Zymomonas mobilis subsp. pomaceae ATCC 29192: one gene and its partner. Each later gene encodes a partner of the first gene's protein in a complex. Links are inferred from orthologs where the notes say so. Each region holds a gene or a part of one and is shown in the gene's direction. Other genes may lie near its edges. The genes, in order: ZYMOP_RS05015 and pnp.

Evidence for each region.
Region 2: the proteins of ZYMOP_RS05015 (region 1) and pnp are in contact, whole or in part, in a cryo-EM structure (PDB 9QH0), measured with the Escherichia coli proteins. The link is inferred for Zymomonas mobilis subsp. pomaceae ATCC 29192 from one-to-one orthologs.

The regions. Positions count from the first base shown.
Region 1 is NC_015709.1:1,143,330-1,146,869, forward strand. The notes cover bases 135-3,351. They hold ZYMOP_RS05015 (Rne/Rng family ribonuclease), read left to right. Parts: upstream 135-448; coding sequence 449-3,151; downstream 3,152-3,351. Outside these bases: ZYMOP_RS05020 (M48 family metalloprotease), read left to right, coding at 3,441-3,540. UniProt on the Escherichia coli protein: Endoribonuclease that plays a central role in RNA processing and decay. Required for the maturation of 5S and 16S rRNAs and the majority of tRNAs. Also involved in the degradation of most mRNAs.
Region 2 is NC_015709.1:769,224-772,484, forward strand. What follows is about bases 224-3,161. They hold pnp (polyribonucleotide nucleotidyltransferase), read left to right. Parts: upstream 224-529; coding sequence 530-2,794; downstream 2,795-3,161. Other genes in these bases: rpsO (30S ribosomal protein S15), read left to right, coding at 224-416; ZYMOP_RS03430 (sensor histidine kinase), read left to right, coding at 2,968-3,161. Outside these bases: tRNA pseudouridine(55) synthase TruB, read left to right, coding at 1-130; more of rpsO, read left to right, coding at 147-223; more of ZYMOP_RS03430, read left to right, coding at 3,162-3,261. UniProt on the Escherichia coli protein: Involved in mRNA degradation. Catalyzes the phosphorolysis of single-stranded polyribonucleotides processively in the 3'- to 5'-direction. Also involved, along with RNase II, in tRNA processing.

The DNA.
Region 1 (3,540 bases):
GTGAAACTATTGATATCTATCATTCTCATCCACAAAGGATAAGCCCAACAACGTAGTAAAAAAGCTACCATTGCGTCTATCGTTAAGCGATGGTAGCGAATCAAAGAAGAGAACAGAAAAAATTTGGTCCTTAAAAACCGACATGACTTCTGCCTCTCATTTTTTAAACATTTTACGAAACCCTATTCACTTTTTTATTTCCGGATTGAAAGCATAGATGCACGCCGCTGTTTTAAGCCTGCCCCCTTCCGAAAAGGCATGGCCCGCTGCAGCCAGTCTCCCCCGCGCTTTGAACAGCGCCGGGTATGGCCGCGCGGCAAATCGGCGTTGTCGTTCATGGTCGGCCAATAGGCCGACGTTAAATCCTTCTAATATTATATATATATCCTCATTATTCGCGCGCCTCTCGCCTTTTAGGCAGATGTGCAGCGCGACCGGAGATTTTTGAATGACTCTCACAAAAATGTTGATCGACGCCCGCCACCGGGAAGAAACTCGGGTCGCCGTCATCAAAGGTAACCGCATTGAAGAATTTGATTTTGAATCAGCAGGCCGCCGTCAATTAAAAGGCAATATCTATTTAGCCAAGGTGACGCGCGTCGAACCATCGCTTCAGGCTGCTTTTGTCGATTATGGCGGAAATCGTCAGGGTTTTCTGGCCTTTTCAGAAATTCACCCTGACTATTATCAAATCCCCCGTGAAGATCGGGAAGCCCTTTTACGGGAAGAAGAAGAATATTCGGCGCGTCAAAATCGTCAGCAAGAAACGGAAGACGATGAAGATACCTATGAATCTGCGGATTCTGAGCCAAGTAGAAATGATACCAGCGAGGATAGTTTCGAAAATTTAAGAAATCGCCGCCGTCATTTTGGGCGTCATCATTACCGGATTCAAGATGTTATCCGTCGCCGTCAAGTGTTGCTGGTACAAGTTGTTAAGGAAGAACGCGGCAATAAAGGCGCTGCGCTTACTACCTATCTGTCTTTAGCAGGGCGCTACTGTGTACTTATGCCCAATACCAGCAATGGTGGGGGTATTTCGCGTAAAATTTCCAACTTAACTGATCGCAAAAGATTAAAAGCGATTATGGCAGAATTAAATCTGCCAAGTTCGATGGGCTGTATCGTCCGTACCGCAGGTTTACAGCGGACTAAGAGCGAAATTAAGCGCGACTTTGATTATCTTGCCCGATTATGGGATGAAATTCGTGAAAAGACGCTTTATTCTCAAGCCCCTGCCTTAATCTATGGGGACAGTGATCTGATCAAACGGGCTATTCGCGACATCTACAGTCGGGAAGTCGATGAGATTCTGGTGGAAGGGAGTGAAGGTTATCAGGCCGCGCGTAACTTCATGCGGTTATTGATGCCAAGCCACGTCCGAAAAGTACGCCCTTATGCGGACCCTGCCCCCTTATTTCAGCGTTTTGGCGTTGAGCAACAGCTTAATGCTATGTATCAGCCTATCGTTCAATTAAAGTCCGGCGGCTATCTTGTCATTAATCCAACCGAAGCGTTGGTATCAATCGATATTAACTCTGGCCGATCAACCCGCGAACATAATATCGAACAGACGGCAACGGCAACCAATCTTGAAGCGGCCACCGAAATTGCCCGTCAGCTACGGCTGCGGGATATGGCGGGCCTGATCGTTATTGATTTCATCGATATGGAATCAAGTGCGAATGTCCGACGGGTCGAAAAGGCGATGAAAGATGCCTTAAAGCATGACCGTGCTCGGATTCAGATTGGCCATATTTCTAGTTTTGGTCTGTTTGAAATGAGCCGACAGCGTCTAAGAACCGGTATGCTGGAAGCATCGACAATCCCCTGCCCCCATTGTCAGGGTTCGGGCTTAATGCTGACGACACCTTCTTCGGGCTTGATGGCGCTTCGCATGATTGAAGATGAAGCTTCTCGTGGTAACGGGAGCCAAATTCATGTCATGATGTCCCTTGATTCGGCTATCTATGTCTTGAATCGTAAACGTAAAGAGCTGGGTACCATTGAAACCCTCTATGGTGTTACGGTTTTGATTGATGGTGATCCTTTACGCGGTAATAATCAGATTTCAGTAGAATCTGCCGGCCCCCCTCCCAGCCATGGCTTAATGTTACCACCACCGCTTCCAACGCTTTCTTCTGATGATAGCGATGAATATGAGGAGGAAATCGAGGAAGAAATCGAAGAGATTGAAGAGATCGAGGCCGAAGAAATTATAGAGGCACCGTTCAGAAAAAATCATCGTCAAAATATGGCGCGTCGTGAATATGCACGCTCTGAACCCCCGTTCAAAGCTGAAAATATTGAAGAAGAGCCTGAAGAATTTACGTCTTCTGTTCCCGAAACAGAGGAAGAAACAGGCTATGATGACGATAGTGAGCATAATCGGCGGAATCGACGTAGTCGGCGGGGTCGGCGCGGTGGCCGGCGTCGTAATGGTGAAGCTATAGAAAAAACGGCAGAATTCATTTCTGAAACTACTGAAGCCGAGCCGATTGATCTTGCACCAGACTATGATTTACCAAAAGAAAATCATCAGCCTAATCTTGAACCAGAAGTTGAGGTGCCTACTCAGCAGACTTCAGATGTCTTAGAGGAAGAGGCTACCGAAGCCCCCGTAGCGCGCAGCAAAACAAGGCGTCGTCCAAGAGCACGTCCGGTAAAGGCCGAGAAAGCCGAGGAAGAAACCACGGGTGCTTCTGAAATGGATGAAAAGGGTACATCAGAAGCTAGAATCGCTACGCCAAAAGCTACCGATGACAAAACCTCAACAGCGGAAAGCAAAACTGAAGAGGAAGATAAAGCCGAAGAGGTAAAGCCCAAGCGCGTAAGAAAACGCACGACAACGTCACGTCGTAAAAAGGCTGAACCGAAAAAGGTTGATGTCTCCGTTGAGGAAAAAGAAGAGGTTAAGTCTGATGCTACCGAAAAAGCATCAGAAAAAACGACCTCTCCTGAGGTAGAAAAACCGATAGAAACGGTAAAAAAAGAAAAACCGGCCGAGGAAGTTTCAAAAGAGGCGACCCCATCGGAAGAGCCTAAAACAGCATCCGATAAAAAAGCCGAAGAGACTACACCAACATCTTCAGATGAAGGTGAAAAGCCTGCTCCTCGTCGTGGCTGGTGGCAACGTACGTTTGGAGAATAAACGGCAAACGGACTACCGTCTTTTTTTAAAGAGCAGGGTTTTCCCCTGCTCTTTTTTTATCCCTCTATCTTTATTAAAGCGGTAAACAGACAATTTTTTTATTATTAAAAAGCCCAGACTTGGGTAAAATGAAGTCCAGATAATTATAAAAAAACATTTAAAATTAATGATTTAACTATATCAGCAAAAATTTTCATAAATATTTTATGGCCTATAGTCGTTATCACGATACGACCCTATTATATAAAAGTCAGTCCGATCTTCCTGATATTAAGGTTATATTCTCTTCATGATACGCCGCTTTTGGCTTTTGATCTCTTCTTTGCTTATCAGCCTGATGATCCTGCATTCGGCGGCCTTTGCGCAGGAAATACTGCAAGATGCAGAAA
Region 2 (3,261 bases), 370 kb from region 1 along the record:
TCAGGGGCAGAAATTGGTCGGAATTAATGCAGAACAAGGCTTGAATATGGCGATGGAAACAGAAATGCCCGTCGCATTAATTGAAGTTTTCGAGCAACAAGCTCGGGTTTTGCGCGGTTTCAATTTTTAAATAGAAAGGATCGCTGATGTCGATCACTGCAGAGCGCAAAGAAGCGCTGATTAAAGAATATGCTCGTGTTGAAGGCGATACGGGTTCCCCCGAAGTTCAGGTAGCGGTTCTGACCGAACGGATTATCAATCTGACGGAGCATTTCAAAGCCCACGCCAAGGATAACCATTCCCGTCGTGGTCTTTTACGTTTGGTAAACAAACGTCGCAGCTTGCTTGACTATGTTAAAAACAAAGATCAGGCTCGTTACAGCGATCTTATCGCGAGGCTGGGTCTTCGCAAATAAAAGACGACGCGGCCTCCTTAACTGGGGGCCGTTTCGCATCCGGGCATCTCGCAATCCGGCGACCCCGGAAAAAGGCAGCTCCAGACATAGGGTCGGAGCCAGAAGGAATTTGAATGTTCGATATTAAACGCCAGGAAATCGATTGGGGCGGAAAGAAGCTGACGCTGGAAACCGGACAGGTTGCCCGTCAGGCAGATGGCGCCGTCATCGCGACCTTAGGTGAAACGGTCGTGCTTTGCGCGGTAACAGCGGCCAAAACGGTTAAAGAGGGACAGGATTTTTTCCCTTTAACGGTTCATTATCAAGAAAAATATTCAGCAGCCGGTCGTATCCCCGGTGGCTTTTTCAAGCGTGAACGTGGTGCTAGCGAACGCGAAACTTTGGTTTCACGCTTGATTGATCGTCCAATTCGCCCCCTTTTCCCGGACGGTTTTTATAACGAAACCTTACTTATCGCTCAGGTCATGTCTTATGACGGCGAAAATGAACCTGACATCTTAGCCATGATTGCGGCCTCGGCTGCTCTTGCGCTTTCCGGTGTGCCTTTCTTGGGCCCAATTGGTGCTGCGCGTGTTGGCTATCAAGATGGCGAATATATTTTAAATCCGACCTTGGCTCAGCTCGAAAACAGCGATCTTGATCTGGTAGTCGGTGCAACGCGCGATGCCGTGATGATGGTTGAATCGGAAGCAAAAGAGCTATCCGAAGAAATCATGCTTGATGCGGTTTCCTTTGCGCATAAATCTTTACAGCCTGTTATCAAGGCGATCATCAATCTTGCCGAGCAAGCCGCGAAAGAACCGTGGGAGCTCTCAAGCTATGATGACACAGCTTTGGCTGCAAAAGTTGAAGAACTTTGCAAAGATAGCCTTGATAAGGCCTATCGTCTGACCAAAAAAAGTGAACGTGTAGAGGCTATTTCTAAGGCCAAAGCCGTTTTGGATGAAGCTTTCCCCGATGCTGATGCCTCGGAAAAACTACGCATTCAGAAATTGGCGAAAAAACTTGAAGCCAAAATTGTTCGCACTGCGATCTTAAAAGAAGGTCGTCGGATTGATGGTCGTGATCTAAAAACGGTTCGTCCTATCCGTTCACAGGTTGGTTTCTTACCTCGGACCCATGGGTCTGCGCTCTTTACGCGGGGTGAAACCCAAGCCTTGGTTTCCACAACCCTTGGAACCGCAGATGCTGAGCAAATGATTGATGGCCTGAATGGCCTTCATTACGAACGCTTTATGCTGCATTATAACTTCCCACCTTATTCCGTTGGTGAAGTGGGTCGTTTTGGCGCTCCTGGCCGTCGTGAAATCGGTCATGGTAAACTGGCATGGCGTGCTTTACATCCTGTGCTTCCTAGCAAGGCTGACTTCCCTTATACGATCCGCGTTCTATCCGATATTACGGAATCAAACGGTTCTTCCTCGATGGCAACGGTCTGCGGTGGCTGTCTTGCTTTGATGGATGCGGGCGTTCCCTTGAAGCGTCCGGTCTCCGGCATTGCGATGGGCCTTATTCTTGAAAAAGATGGTTTTGCCATTCTTTCCGATATTATGGGTGATGAAGATCACTTAGGGGATATGGACTTTAAGGTAGCCGGTACAGAAGAAGGCATTACCAGCCTTCAGATGGACATTAAGGTTGCTGGTATCACTGAAGAAATCATGGGTAAGGCTTTGGAACAGGCAAAAGCCGGCCGTGCCCATATTTTGGGTGAAATGTCCAAAGCTTTGGGTGAAGTTCGTTCGGAACTTTCGAATTTAGCGCCTCGTATTGAAACAATGAGCGTTCCTAAAGACAAAATTCGTGATGTTATTGGAACTGGCGGTAAAGTCATTCGTGAGATTGTTGCGACAACCGGCGCGAAAGTTGACATTGAAGATGACGGCACCGTACGCTTGTCTTCTTCTGATCCGGCTCAGATCGAAGCTGCCCGTAATTGGATTACCGGTATCATCGAAGAACCGGAAGTCGGCAAAATTTATAACGGTAAGGTTGTCAACATTGTTGATTTCGGTGCCTTTGTGAATTTCATGGGTGGCCGTGATGGTCTGGTTCACGTCTCTGAAATTAAAAACGAGCGCGTGAACAAGGTCAGTGACGTTCTGGCCGAAGGCCAGGAAGTTAAGGTTAAGGTGCTTGAAATTGACAATCGCGGTAAAGTCCGCTTGTCAATGCGTGTTGTCGATCAGGAAACTGGCGCGGAACTGGAAGACAATCGTCCGCCTAGGGAAGCTCGTGAAGTCAGTGATCGCGGTCCACGGGGTGATCGGCCTCGTCGCGATCGTGGCCCACGTCGCGAACCGCAGAATGGTTCAAACCATTCAGGCCGTGATATGGAACCCGAATTTGCTCCGGCTTTTTTACGAAAAGATGATTAATTTTTCTTTTTAGAAACTTAATCTTTGTTAAAAGAAAAGGGATCTTTCAAGGTCCCTTTTTTTATTTAAATAAAGAAGATGAAACCTGTAGAAAAAGAGACAAATATCATTTTTTACGCTATTATGTAAAAAATCTATAATAAAAAATACCAGAAGTTATCTGGAGAGGATGCATGGCCTTAGACCATAAAATTCCAGTCGCTTATAGCGTTTTGGAACGATTGCCCCTGTTACAAAATAGGCCATGGCTTGGCTATTTTTGTGCGCTCATTGTTGCGGGTGGAGCCTTTCTTCTCCGTGTTACCATCGATCATCTTCTTCCCGAAGGGTATCCCTTCATTACTTTTATGCCGGCGATACTTATCGCTACATTTTTATTTGGTACTAAACCCGGTCTTATTACAGCGATTATCAGTCTATCTTTAGCGCCCCATTTTATTGAGGAAGGCGTAGACTTTAATGGCGTT